2 regions of the Gracilimonas qinghaiensis genome follow, and region 1 is predicted to be linked to the other one. Evidence: riboswitches for the same ligand, from Rfam matches in the RefSeq annotation. Region 1 holds a riboswitch; the other holds the start of a gene.
What was found. A riboswitch is a leader RNA that binds a small molecule or an ion and turns the genes downstream of it on or off. The one in region 1 is predicted to bind S-adenosylmethionine.
Positions count from the first base shown of each region.

Region 1 (6,290 bases):
TAGCCTGCTCTCCTACCTCACTGTCTTCAAGAATATCGGGATACTTTCCGGTGAGCATCCAAGTACGAAAGAAAGGCGACCAGTCTATGTATTTCCTCAATTCTGATATAGGATAATCATTGAATACTTTTTTGCCTAAAAATGATGGCTTTACAGGTTCATAGCCCTCCCAATCAATGCTGACCTTATTGGCACGGGCTTCATCAAAAGAAATAAGCTTCTTTGTTGCCTGTCGGCCTTCATGTTGCTCCCGTAAATCTGCATACTCCTTCTTGAATAGTTGTTTTACATCATCTCTTTTCTTTGGATTGATGACATCACCTGCCATGGTTACAGCTCGTGATGCATCCAGCACATGGATAATACTGCCATCATACTCCGGATCGATCTTAACCGCAGTATGAAGCCTGGATGTGGTTGCACCGCCTATCAACAGTGGTAAGTCCATGTTTCTTTTCTTCATTTCGCGGGCTACATATATCATTTCATCAAGCGAAGGCGTGATCAATCCACTCAGTCCGATCGCATCCACATTGTACTTTTGCGCTTCATCCAGGATCTTATCAGCAGGAACCATTACACCAAGATCAACCACATTATAGTTGTTACAGGCCAAGACCACGCTTACAATATTCTTTCCTATATCGTGGACATCACCTTTTACGGTAGCTAATAGAATCTTAGGCTGTTCACTGGTATCTTTGTTATCCGCTTTCTCCTGCTCAAGGTACGGTGTCAGGTAAGCCACAGCCTGCTTCATAACCCGTGCACTTTTAACTACCTGTGGGAGGAACATTTTACCCGAACCGAAAAGATCGCCGACCACATTCATCCCATCCATCAGAGGACCTTCTATAACCTGCAGCGGGCTTCCGTAATTTTGCCGGGCCTCCTCTGCATCCTCCTCCACAAACTCATTGATCCCCTTGACAAGAGAATGTTTAATGCGCTCTTCCACTGCCTTATTACGCCACTCAAGGTCTGTTCTCTCCTTGCTTGCAGTACTTTCACCCTTGTAATCCTCTGCGAGTTCGAGCAGCCGTTCAGTAGCATCCTCTCTTCTATCGAACAGGACATCCTCCACCCGTTTAAGCAATTCAGTGGGAATATCATCGTATACCTCAAGCTGAGTTGGATTTACAATTCCCATATCCATACCATGTTCAATAGCATGATATAAAAATGCGGAGTGAATAGCCTCCCGAACGCGATTATTACCACGAAAGGAGAACGATACATTACTGACGCCACCTATTACATGAGCACCTGGGAGACTTTCCCGGATCCACTTTGCAGAGTTAAAGAAATCTACAGCATTTCGACGGTGCTCTTCCATGCCGGTTGCTACCGGAAATATATTTGGATCCAATATTATATCTGAAGGATAAAATCCTGCTTCATTGGTAAGTAAGTTATAAGCACGCCCACATATTTCTTTACGGCGTTCAAGTGAATCAGCCTGACCATCTTCATCAAAAGCCATGCAGATCACGGCTGCTCCAAAGCGGCGTATGATCTTGGCTCGTCGCAGAAATTCATCTTCTCCGTCTTTCAGGCTAATTGAATTAACCACGCCTTTGCCCTGAAGACATTTAAGCCCGGCAAGGATCACTTCCCACTTTGAGGAGTCGATCATGATCGGGATCTTGGCGATATCAGGATCAGATGCGATCAGGTTCAGGAAGTGCGTCATTTCTTTGGCACTGTCCAGCATGCCCTCATCCATATTCACATCAAGGATCTGGGCCCCACCCTGTACCTGATCTAAAGCAACTTTGAGTGCTTTATCATATTCTTGTTCTTTTATGTAATTTAGGAAAGTTCTTGAGCCCGTGACATTTGTACGCTCTCCTACATTTACAAAATTCGAGTCTTCCGTAATGATCAGCGGTTCTAACCCGCTAAGTGTAAGTGGTAATGTTTTCATATCAGTTCAATCCTGCCGGAATTTTTCTCGGTTCATACCGAGCTGCAAGATCTGCCATTTTTTTAATGTGATTCGGAGTAGTCCCACAACATCCACCCAAAATGTTTACGATTCCTTCATCAAGATACTTTTTGACCTGTCTAGTCATTTCATCAGGTCCCTGATCATATTCACCAAATTCATTTGGGAGTCCGGCATTGGGATAGGCACTGATGTAAAATGGTGACCGGTTGGATAGTTCTTTTAAATACGGAAACAGCTGTTCTGCACCTAGTGCACAGTTAAATCCAACACTTAATATTGGCGCGTGTGACACCGAGATCAAAAAAGCTTCAACGGTTTGGCCCGATAATGTTCGGCCGGATGCGTCTGTGATAGTTCCAGATACCATTATAGGAATTTGTTTTCCTGTTTCATCATAGAGTTCCTGAATGGCATAGAGTGCAGCTTTGGCATTAAGGGTATCGAATATTGTTTCCACCAGCAAAACATCCGAGCCACCGTCCATAAGTCCCCTTGCCTGTTCTTTATACGCTGCCGCCAGTTCATCAAAGGTGGTTGCGCGGAAAGCTGGATCCGTAACTTCTGGAGATATGGAAGCCGTTTTATTGGTTGGCCCCATTGAACCTATCACAAATCTAGGTTTATCCGGATTCTGTTTAGTGAATTTTTCAGTGGCCGTTTTGGCAATCTCTGCAGATCGTTTGTTCAATTCATACACAACTGATTCCAACCCATAATCTGCCTGGGCAACTGAGGTGCCACTAAAGGTATTAGTTTCCACAAGATCAGCTCCTGCTTCCAGATATTCCTCATGAATAGCCTGAATAATATCAGGTCTTGTTAGGCTTAGCAGGTCATTATTTCCCTGCAGATCGTCAGGATGATCTATAAATCGTTCACCACGAAAATCTTCTTCTTTTAGCTTATAGCGCTGAATCATGGTGCCCATGGCTCCATCAAGAATCAGTACTCTTTTTTGTAATGCTTCTTCTATTTTCACTCTTTTCTATTCAGATTAGCTTATACAGAAAGAGTCGGTGAGTGATCAGCTCGCTTATCTTCCACTGCACCTATTTTGTGTGAAGTGTGGGATTTGGCACCTGTCAGGTACATAAAGTATGTACTTAATGGTTGCCAAGACGTCAACGGGCCCAATCCCTCAGTCTTTCTTTATAAGCATTCAATAAATTTAAACTGAATATAAAGCTTGTAACCACGCAGAGCAAGATGTTATAAAGACTATTATGTTCGTTCTTCCTTTTGGGGAAATGAACACAGATGAATTTTATTAAGCGAACGATAGCAGAATTTGAATCAGGTTACTTAAAAAGCAGAGCATTAATAGGTTGATCAGATGTCTTTTATGATAAAATAGATCGGCAGATTAATTTAAAACTACCTTTAAATAAAATTAGGTTCAGTTACTAATCAAATGAAGAAAGATTAAGCCTATTTTTATGAAGCCAAAGTATATGAATCTATTTTCGACACAAAAGTACAAAAAACTGTTATATGATCAGGTTTTAACCACTGTCAAATTTATGGTTTGTGACTGGATTTTAAAATAGCATGCCAAAGCATTATAGAAAATTGAAAAGAGCGCTATAACTCAGTCACCATCCCAGGAGGTCCCCGACCCATTTGCATTGATGTTCTTCGTTAAAATAGCATAGATAAAATTTCAGTCGACATATAAGAGGTAAGCACCTAATTCAACGTTTGTGTAGTATTTGAATATCAGATCGATAGAAACCCTGGTAGTTTAGGAAGCGCATCGTGGCTGGTACTGTCGTCAAACTCATCTATTCAAATGATTAACAACGTCAAATCTTCTGAAATTGTATTCTATGCAACATAAGTGATCGATCAGAATCAAGTTATGATTACTTTATTCATAACGAGATAAAATAAATAATAAATTATCTTTTATATTTGGTTTATGGCATTCATGCTTTCACAATTTTTCCAATCTCTGTCATCCTGATTATTAATGAAGAATACGTACTATGAGCTGATAGATCAGACCTATGATTTTCCTCAAAATGGGTTCGATCTAAAAAATGGGACTCTACATTTCAATGGTGTTGATCTTCACAGACTAATAAAAAAATACGACACGCCCTTCAAGGTCTCTTATCTTCCAAGAATAAGAGAAAAGATCGCACAGTCGAGGCACTGGTTCAACAAGGCTATAGAAGAGAATAATTATTCCGGAAAATATGAGTTTTGTTATTGCACTAAATGCTGCCACTTCAATCACGTGATTCGCACCGCATTGAAAGAAAATGTTTCCCTTGAAACCTCCTCTTCATTTGATATCGATCTTATTGAGAATTTACATAACAAAGGTGTATTTGGGGCCGATAAAACAATTGTACACAATGGATACAAAACAGATGATTATATCAAGAAGATCGGCCGATTGATAAATAAAGGATTTAAGAATTCCATTACCGTTCTGGATAATGCCAGAGAACTTGATAAATTATCAGAATTAGAAACCGATCAACCTATAAAGATCGGGTTGCGTATTTCCATTGAAGAAGACCCACAAGCCTCATATTACACTTCAAGACTTGGTATCAATAAGCGCGAGATCATTGATTTCATAAAAGAGAAAGTTCTTGTGAACGATAATGTGGAGTTGGTAATGGTACACTTTTTCGTTGATTCCGGCATCAACGACAGTATGTATTATTGGAATGAATTCAAGAAAGCATTGAATCAATTTACCAAGATCAAACAACTGGTCCCTACAGTAAATGCATTGAACATAGGTGGTGGATTTCCTATTCAAAACAGCCTTAGCTTCGATTTTGATTATGCATATATCACAGGTGAGATCGTACGAAACATTCAGGAAGCCTGTCAGGATGCAAAGGTTGAGGAACCTGATATTTATACGGAATTTGGTAAATATACGGTTGGGGAAAGCGGGGCTGTGATCTTTCAGGTTCTTGAGCAAAAACAACAAAATGATACAGAATTGTGGTACCTGGTGGATAACAGCCTGATGAACACCATTCCTGATGCCTGGTCCATCAACGAAAAGTTTATCCTCTTGCCCCTTAATAAATGGGAAAAACATTATAAGCGCGTTAACATTGGCGGGATCAGTTGTGATCATTCGGATTATTATAACTCCGAAGAGCTGAATCAACAAGTTCTTTTACCGGCTTATTCAAACGATGAAGATGAACCACTCTACATCGGCTTTTTCCACACGGGAGCTTATCAGGATTCCATCAGCGGTTACGGAGGTATCAAACACTGCTTGATTCCCTCCCCAAAACACATTGTGGTAGACAAAGACGAAAATGGAAATTTATTTGATTACATCTACCGTGATGAACAAACGGTTGATAATATGCTTAATATTCTAGGATATAATGACTAAAAAAACTCCCATATACGCCGGTATTGATGGTAAACATAACGAATTTGATAATGCCTCCGTCCTGCTCCAATCAATCCCTTATGATGGTACAAGTACCTGGGGAAAAGGTGCAGATGAAGGCTTTGAAGCATTTCTGGATGCATCAGAAAACATGGAGATCTATGATATAGAAACAGATAGTGAAGCCTATAAAAAGGGGGTTCATATTCTTGAACCACTTTTGGAAGATTCATCCCCTAAAGCTGTCTTTGAAGAGGTTTATAATCAAACAAGAGAACTCTTAAAAACAGAAAAATTCCTGACCTTTTTTGGTGGTGAACATTCAGTCAGTATTGGCATTATAAAAGCTTTTTATGAGGCCCACCCAGACCTTACCGTTCTTCAGCTGGATGCTCACGCTGACCTACGGCCTGAGTTCCACGGCTCACCTTACAATCATGCATGTGCTGTTCATGACGCCTCTCAAAACGCAAATTTGATACAGGTCGGCATTAGAAGTATGGATTCTGTTGAACTTCCCTACCTCGACCGGAACAGATGCTACTTTGCAGAGAATATGTATGGACAGACTGATTGGATGGACGATTCCGTTAGTAAGATGACGGACAAGGTCTATATTACTCTTGATCTTGATGTCTTTGATCCTTCCATAATGCCGGCTACGGGAACACCCGAACCCGGAGGAATACTATGGAATCCCATGATCAGTTATTTGAAAAAGGTATTCAACCAAAAAGAAGTTGTCGGTTTTGATATTGTTGAACTCGCCCCAATTGATAACTTCACTGCACCTCAGTTTCTTACTGCTAAATTATACTATAAAATGCTAAGCTATAAATTTGCGAATTCATGAGTAAAAAAGGACCTGTTTCTGATTTCATCACCCACCATTACAGACATTTTAATGCGGCTTCACTTGTAGATGCCGCAATGGCTTACGAGGATCAGTTAAATTCTGATGCA
Region 1 covers NZ_JBKINJ010000001.1:1,043,065-1,049,354, forward strand. The annotation lists gene metH (methionine synthase) at 1-1,927, opposite strand, end outside; gene ACKGJO_RS04670 (homocysteine S-methyltransferase family protein) at 1,929-2,879, opposite strand; SAM riboswitch class I at 2,982-3,109, opposite strand; gene ACKGJO_RS04675 (type III PLP-dependent enzyme domain-containing protein) at 3,921-5,327, shown strand; gene speB (agmatinase) at 5,320-6,180, shown strand; gene ACKGJO_RS04685 (deoxyhypusine synthase family protein) at 6,177-6,290, shown strand, end outside.

Region 2 (6,290 bases), 880 kb from region 1:
AGACTCTGTTTTCACTTCTTTTACGCCCACCGAAATTCCTTTAGGGGTGAATTCACCGACATAACGCAATTTGCGATTGTTGACCATAGCCTGAGCATTTCTGCTTTTCCAGTGTGAATCATAATCGGGAAGCTCTTGCAGAAATTTTTCAGTTGTGAGTGAAGCTAGATTTTCAGGAACCAAAGTATCGACCTGTATCTGGTCACGCTCGAAATTAAGGCCACTAACTCGTGCTAGTATCAAAAACTTTCGTGCAACGTCCTCCCCGGAAAGGTCATCCCGTGGATCGGGTTCTGAGTAGCCATTTATTTTTGCGTTTTGAACTGCCTGACTGAATGGAACACCGGCCTCAAGCTGATTAAATAAGAAGGTCATGGTTCCTGAAAGCACTCCGGATATTCGATTAATATCATCACCACTGTTTAGCAAGGTTTTGATGGTACTCACAACAGGCAAACCGGCACCAACTGCAGTCTCAAATCGATAAAATGATTTTCCGTTTGAAGATACCCGGTTGAGTTCATCATAATAGGGCTGCTCAAAAGTATTAGCTAATTTACTTGGAGTGGCTATATGCACACCATGGTGCAAGAGGTCAGTATAAACCTTTGCAGCTTTCTCACTTCCGGTAGCATCCACAAAGATCAGATCATTTTCAGGCCTTTCCTTTAATATGTCCGGAATAAAGTTCCAGTCCGTTTTTGCTCCGCAGCAAAGAGCAGTGGGATCTTCAAGCTGCTCAGCAACAGGATCCCAACAGGTGTATCGACTGTTGCAAAATCCAATGATCTCAAGTTCAAAATGAGGGTGATCCAATTCTCTGATCTGCTCAAGAAGGGTTCCGCCTACGGCTCCTATACCTGCCAGAAAAACGAAAAGCTTTTTCTTTTCTGGTTTGGTTTCCGGATTCATTTTTTTAAGTGCAAGTGTCATGATGAATGTGAAGTTTTGAGTGAGTGATAAAATGGTTTGAGTTGTGCGTTAAGCTGATCGAACTCGATCAGGAAGGCATCATGCCCAAAAGGTGAACTGAGTTCTGCAAGGGTGCTGTTTGGAATCAGATCAGCCAGTTCCCGTTGTTCATGAATAGGGTAGAGCCGGTCACTGTCAAACCCGACAATTAGTACAGGTTTTTTCAGATTCCCAAGCACCTCTTTATGACTGCCCCGGCCCCTAGATACATCGTGAGTATCCATTGCTTTGGATAGTGTGATGTATGTATTTGCATCGAAACGATCTCCCAGTTTCTTTCCCTGATAATGCAGATAGGATTCTACCTGAAAAATGTGCTTATCGGGGTGAATCTTACGGGAGAATTTTTCCTCGTAATTTTTTGCAGTGCGATAGGTGATCATCGCCATAGCTCGTGCGGCTGCCAAGCCTTTGAGTGGTGGTTCTTCAGGGTTATAAAATCCATTTTCCCAGTTTTGGTCAGCCTGAATGGCAAGTCGCTGTGCCTCGCTGATACCTATGGCCCATGGAGAGTGAGCTTTTCCCATCACAAATAAGGCGGCCGATTGAACTCTGTCATCCATAATAGCAAACTCAAGAGCCGTCATTCCCCCCATTGAACCACCTAAAACAAGTTCTATGCCCTGAATATCCCATTCATCAAGTAATAGTTGATGGAATGTGACTATGTCGCGGATTGTGATAGCCGGGAAATCACCCTGCCAGACTTTGTCCGTTTTTGGATTGATTGAAGTTGGTCCTGTTGATCCGTAGCAGCTTCCCGGTGAGTTCACACACAGGATGAATTGGTGGTCAGGATCAAGAATACCTGCTTCGTCAAACAATCCACTGAACCATTCATCGGCAGCTGCGTGTCCGGTTAAGGCATGACAGATCAGGATCACATTATCTTTGTTCTCGTTAAGCTTCCCCCAGCTTTTCCAGGCAATGTCAACTTCATCAAAGGTGTAGCCCGATTCTGTGGTCCAGCTTTTCTTAAGATTAGTGATGGTTATTCCTTCGTTCATATTTGCATAGTTTTGATAAAAAGCAGGCATGTATTTCCACCATGCCCACAATGAAGTACATGGTTTTGTTTTATGCCGGCACTTTAAGTTTGGCGAATGCTTTTTCAAAGTCCTCGATAATGTCATCGATATGTTCGATCCCAACCGATACCCGGATTAGGTCACCTTTCACTCCACTGGCTGTTTGTTCAGCCTCATTAAGCTGCTGATGAGTGGTAGAGGCCGGATGGATCACAAGTGTTTTGGCATCCCCGATATTGGCTACATGACTGGAAAGTTCTGTATTCTCTATAAACTCCCGGGCAGTATCGTATCCGCCTTTTACGCCAAAAGTGAAAACAGAACCAAACTGGTTATTTCTTAGATATTTTTTGGCCCGCTCATGGTAATCATGGTCAGGCAGCCCTGTGTAGTTTATCCATTCAACAGCATCCTGATCTTTTAGCCAGTGTGCAAGATTTAGGGCATTCTCGTTATGGCGTTCCACACGCAGCGATAGTGTTTCCAATCCCTGAAGCAGCAAGAAACTGTTGAAGGGGGATTGTGAGGGACCAAAATCGCGAAGGCCTTCAACCCGTGCCCGTATTGCGAACGCAATGTTTCCAAAGGGGCCGTCTTCTCCGAACACTTCCCAGAAGTTCAACCCGTGATAGGAAGGAGAGGGCTCACTTAATCCTGGAAATTTTCCATTCCCCCAATTAAAGTTACCCCCGTCAACGATCACCCCGCCGATTGAGGTACCATGACCGCCGATCCACTTGGTTGCAGAAGCCGTAACTATATTGGCTCCATGTTTGAGGGGCTGGACCAATGCTCCACCGGCGCCAAAGGTGTTATCAACAACAAGAGGGATACCGTGTTCATTGGCGAGAGCTGAGAGGCCTTCGAAATCAGCAATGTTTCCACGTGGATTGCCGATCGATTCTACATAGATCGCCTTGGTTTTTTCATTAATGTGTTTGGCATAAGCTTCAACGGTTTCTTCTTTTGCGAAGTAAACGTCGATACCAAGTCGTGGAAGGGAATTCTTAAACTGATTGTAGGTACCGCCGTAGAGGAATTGAGTGGATACAATGTTGTCGCCGGCATTGGCCAGATTCGTAATGGCTAGAAATTGGGCAGCCTGACCAGATGCTGTTGCCACCGCTGCCGTACCGCCTTCCAGGGCAGCCAATCGTTTTTCGAAGACATCTGTTGTTGGATTCATGATCCTCGTGTAGATGTTTCCGAATTCCCTCAGGGCGAAGAGATTGGCAGCATGTTCCGTGTCGTCAAAGTTATATGAGGTGGTTTGATAGATGGGCACGGCTCGGGACCCTGTAGCAGAATCAGGTTCCTGTCCGGCATGAAGCTGAAGGGTTTCAAACTTGTAGTCTCGTGTTTCTTTTTCGTTGCTCATGATAATGCGTTGTTTGAGTAAGTGTTATTTGTTTGTTTTGAATCTTCAAAACTGATGATCCTCCTCTGCGAGGCTCCATTTGAACAAACAAAAAGCCTCTTTCAGAGATGAATCCGAAAGAGGCTTTTCTTACAAAAACCGGGTCTTATCGAACTCATCTTTTCTACTACATAAATTTTTATGTAACAGACAGGATGTGGCACCTTTTCTCCTGCACATAAAAATTTATATGCGGGAAACGGTTGCCAAGGCTTCACAGGACCTGATCCCTCCACCTTTCGTAATGAGAATGCAACAGTATGTTTAAAGAACGTTAGAAATTATAGTCACTAAAAAAACCCTTTGAGTTATTTTCAAAAGGGCTTTGTCCGAAATCTTTTGTTTATACCATAGCCCTTATGTCTGCGCCTTGCACATACACATACAACACATGGTTGCATTAGGGAAAGTGATATTTTGTTGAAATAATTTCATTGTGTAAAACTACGGGGAGATTTTGGATGGTGCAAATAATTTTTTCGGGATATTACTGGAACTGTTTTGAATTGAGTTTAGGATGTTTTAAAACAGAAAAATATCAGCTCTTATCAATTAAAGTCCGCACGATCTGTGTCATCAGTATTCCATTTCGCTACTTTCCATATCCCAGGTTTCGAACCCAGCCTTCTTTCTCTCTCCATTTCTCCCGGACTTTTACGTGGAGCTCCAGATAGACCTGTTTGCCAATAAATTCTTCTATTGATTTCCGGGCTTCAATTCCCAGGTCCTTTATGGCTGAACCGCCTTTCCCGATCAGCATGCCTTTTTGGGATTTATGATTCACGATGATATCAGCGTGAATACGGTCAATATCAGGTTCAGCATCATAGGAAACTACTTCTACCGTACAGGAATAAGGTATCTCCTGATGAAATTGCAGAAATATCTGCTCACGGATCAGTTCAGAAACGAAGAACCGAACGGGATGTTCGCTGAGGTCTTCTTTGGGGTAGAAGGGAGGTCCCGGTAGCAACCCGGCACGAATTTCTTCCATTAGTTCTTCAACACCTGTTCCTGCCGTAGCTGATACATAGTGCACAGAACGGATCTTCATTTTGTCTTGAATGTCAGCGACCGAACGCTCTGCTTTTTCCTGATCGGCTACGTCCATTTTATTCACTACAAGATATACAGGCTTGTTGATGGACCTGATGAGTTCGATCACATCATCGGCCGGGTGTTTATCCATAGGGTCATGGATAAAAAGAATAACGTCTGCATCAGAACGAGCACGTTCCACAGTCTTCATCATGGCTTTTTGAAGCTCGTACTTTGGAGAGATCACTCCGGGCGTATCCAGAAAAACGATCTGTGTATCATCATCAGAATAGATACCCACGATCTGATGCCGTGTGGTTTGTGCCTTATGTGTGGTGATAGAGATCTTGGCCCCCAATATGTAATTCATCAAGGTTGACTTTCCCGCATTGGGTTTCCCGATGATGGCGACGTATCCGGATTTGTGTGGTTTGGTTTCAGGCATACCTAACTTTGAGTTTTTAAATTCTGGTGTTCAGGTGCGAGGGTGTTACAGTGCTAACGTGTTACGGCGTTTAAATAGAAAACCGTAACACATTAACAATCTCGCACATTGACACTACATTAATCCACTAATTTCTTAAGCTCTGTGATCATCATCAGCGCTTCAATAGGGGTCATGCGGTTTGGATCGGTGGCTTCCAGTTTATTCAATACAGTTTCAATTCTGGGATCCACGTGCGTTTGAAACATCGACATTTGTGATGTTTCAGACTGCTTTTCAACTTTTTCAGATAAATTCTTGGAAGCTTCTTTTTTGGAAGAGGCCTCTTTTTCGATCGCTCCGTTCTTGTTTGTGATATCCAGACTATGACTTTCCAGGTTCTTGAGGATCTCCTTGGCGCGCTCGATCACTACCTGGGGCAAACCGGCCATGTCGGCAACCTGAATTCCATAACTGTGATCAGCACCGCCCTGAATAAGTTTTCGGAGAAACACCACTTTGCCATTATGCTCTTTTACCTGAACATTGTAATTCCTGATCCTGTCATACATTTGCTCCAGTTCATTTAGCTCATGATAATGAGTCGCAAAGAGTGTTTTGGCAGCAACAGGGGCATGATTATGTAAATACTCTGCCAGCGACCATGCAATACTTAATCCATCAAAAGTTGAGGTGCCACGGCCTACTTCGTCCAAAAGGATGAGCGATCTAGGTGTAGCGTTATTCAGAATGTTTGCAGCCTCATTCATCTCCACCAAAAACGTACTTTCACCGGCTGCCAGGTTATCGGATGCGCCTACACGTGTAAAGATCTTATCGACCAGGCCGATGTTTGCAGACTGTGCCGGTACAAAACTTCCAACCTGTGCAAGCAAAACGATCAGTCCTGTCTGACGCAAGATGATACTTTTACCGGCCATATTTGGTCCGGTAATGATCAGTATTTGTTCATTCTCAGTATCAAGCTTGATGTCATTAGGGATGAATGGTTCACCCATGGGCAGTGATTTTTCAACCACGGGATGGCGGCCTTTTTTGATGTCGACCTCCTCATGATCACCCACTTCCGGTTTGGCATAATTGTTTCTGAATGCCACCTCTGCGAAACCTTGCAGGCAATCCAATTCAGCCACAGCTTGGGAGACTTGCTGAATTTCATCGGCAAAGTCAGCGACATAAAGTCTTATCTCTTCGAAAAGCTCATATTCCAGAGTTTTACTGCGTTCCTCAGCTGAAAGAACTTTTTCCTCAACTTCCTTTAATTCAGGAGTGATGTACCGCTCGGAATTTACCAGTGTCTGCTTTCGAATAAAGGTCTCAGGAACCTTGTCTTTGTGGGTGTTGGTAACCTCAATGTAGTAACCGAACACTTTGTTATAGCCGATCTTAA
Region 2 covers NZ_JBKINJ010000001.1:166,186-172,475, forward strand. The annotation lists gene ACKGJO_RS00740 (homoserine dehydrogenase family protein) at 1-933, opposite strand, end outside; gene metX (homoserine O-acetyltransferase MetX) at 930-1,979, opposite strand; gene ACKGJO_RS00750 (O-acetylhomoserine aminocarboxypropyltransferase/cysteine synthase family protein) at 2,050-3,378, opposite strand; SAM riboswitch class I at 3,530-3,668, opposite strand; gene era (GTPase Era) at 4,010-4,900, opposite strand; gene mutS (DNA mismatch repair protein MutS) at 5,020-6,290, opposite strand, start outside.
Region 2: linked by a shared signal. The riboswitch ahead of ACKGJO_RS00750 (O-acetylhomoserine aminocarboxypropyltransferase/cysteine synthase family protein) and the one ahead of ACKGJO_RS04670 (homocysteine S-methyltransferase family protein) in region 1 are both predicted to bind S-adenosylmethionine.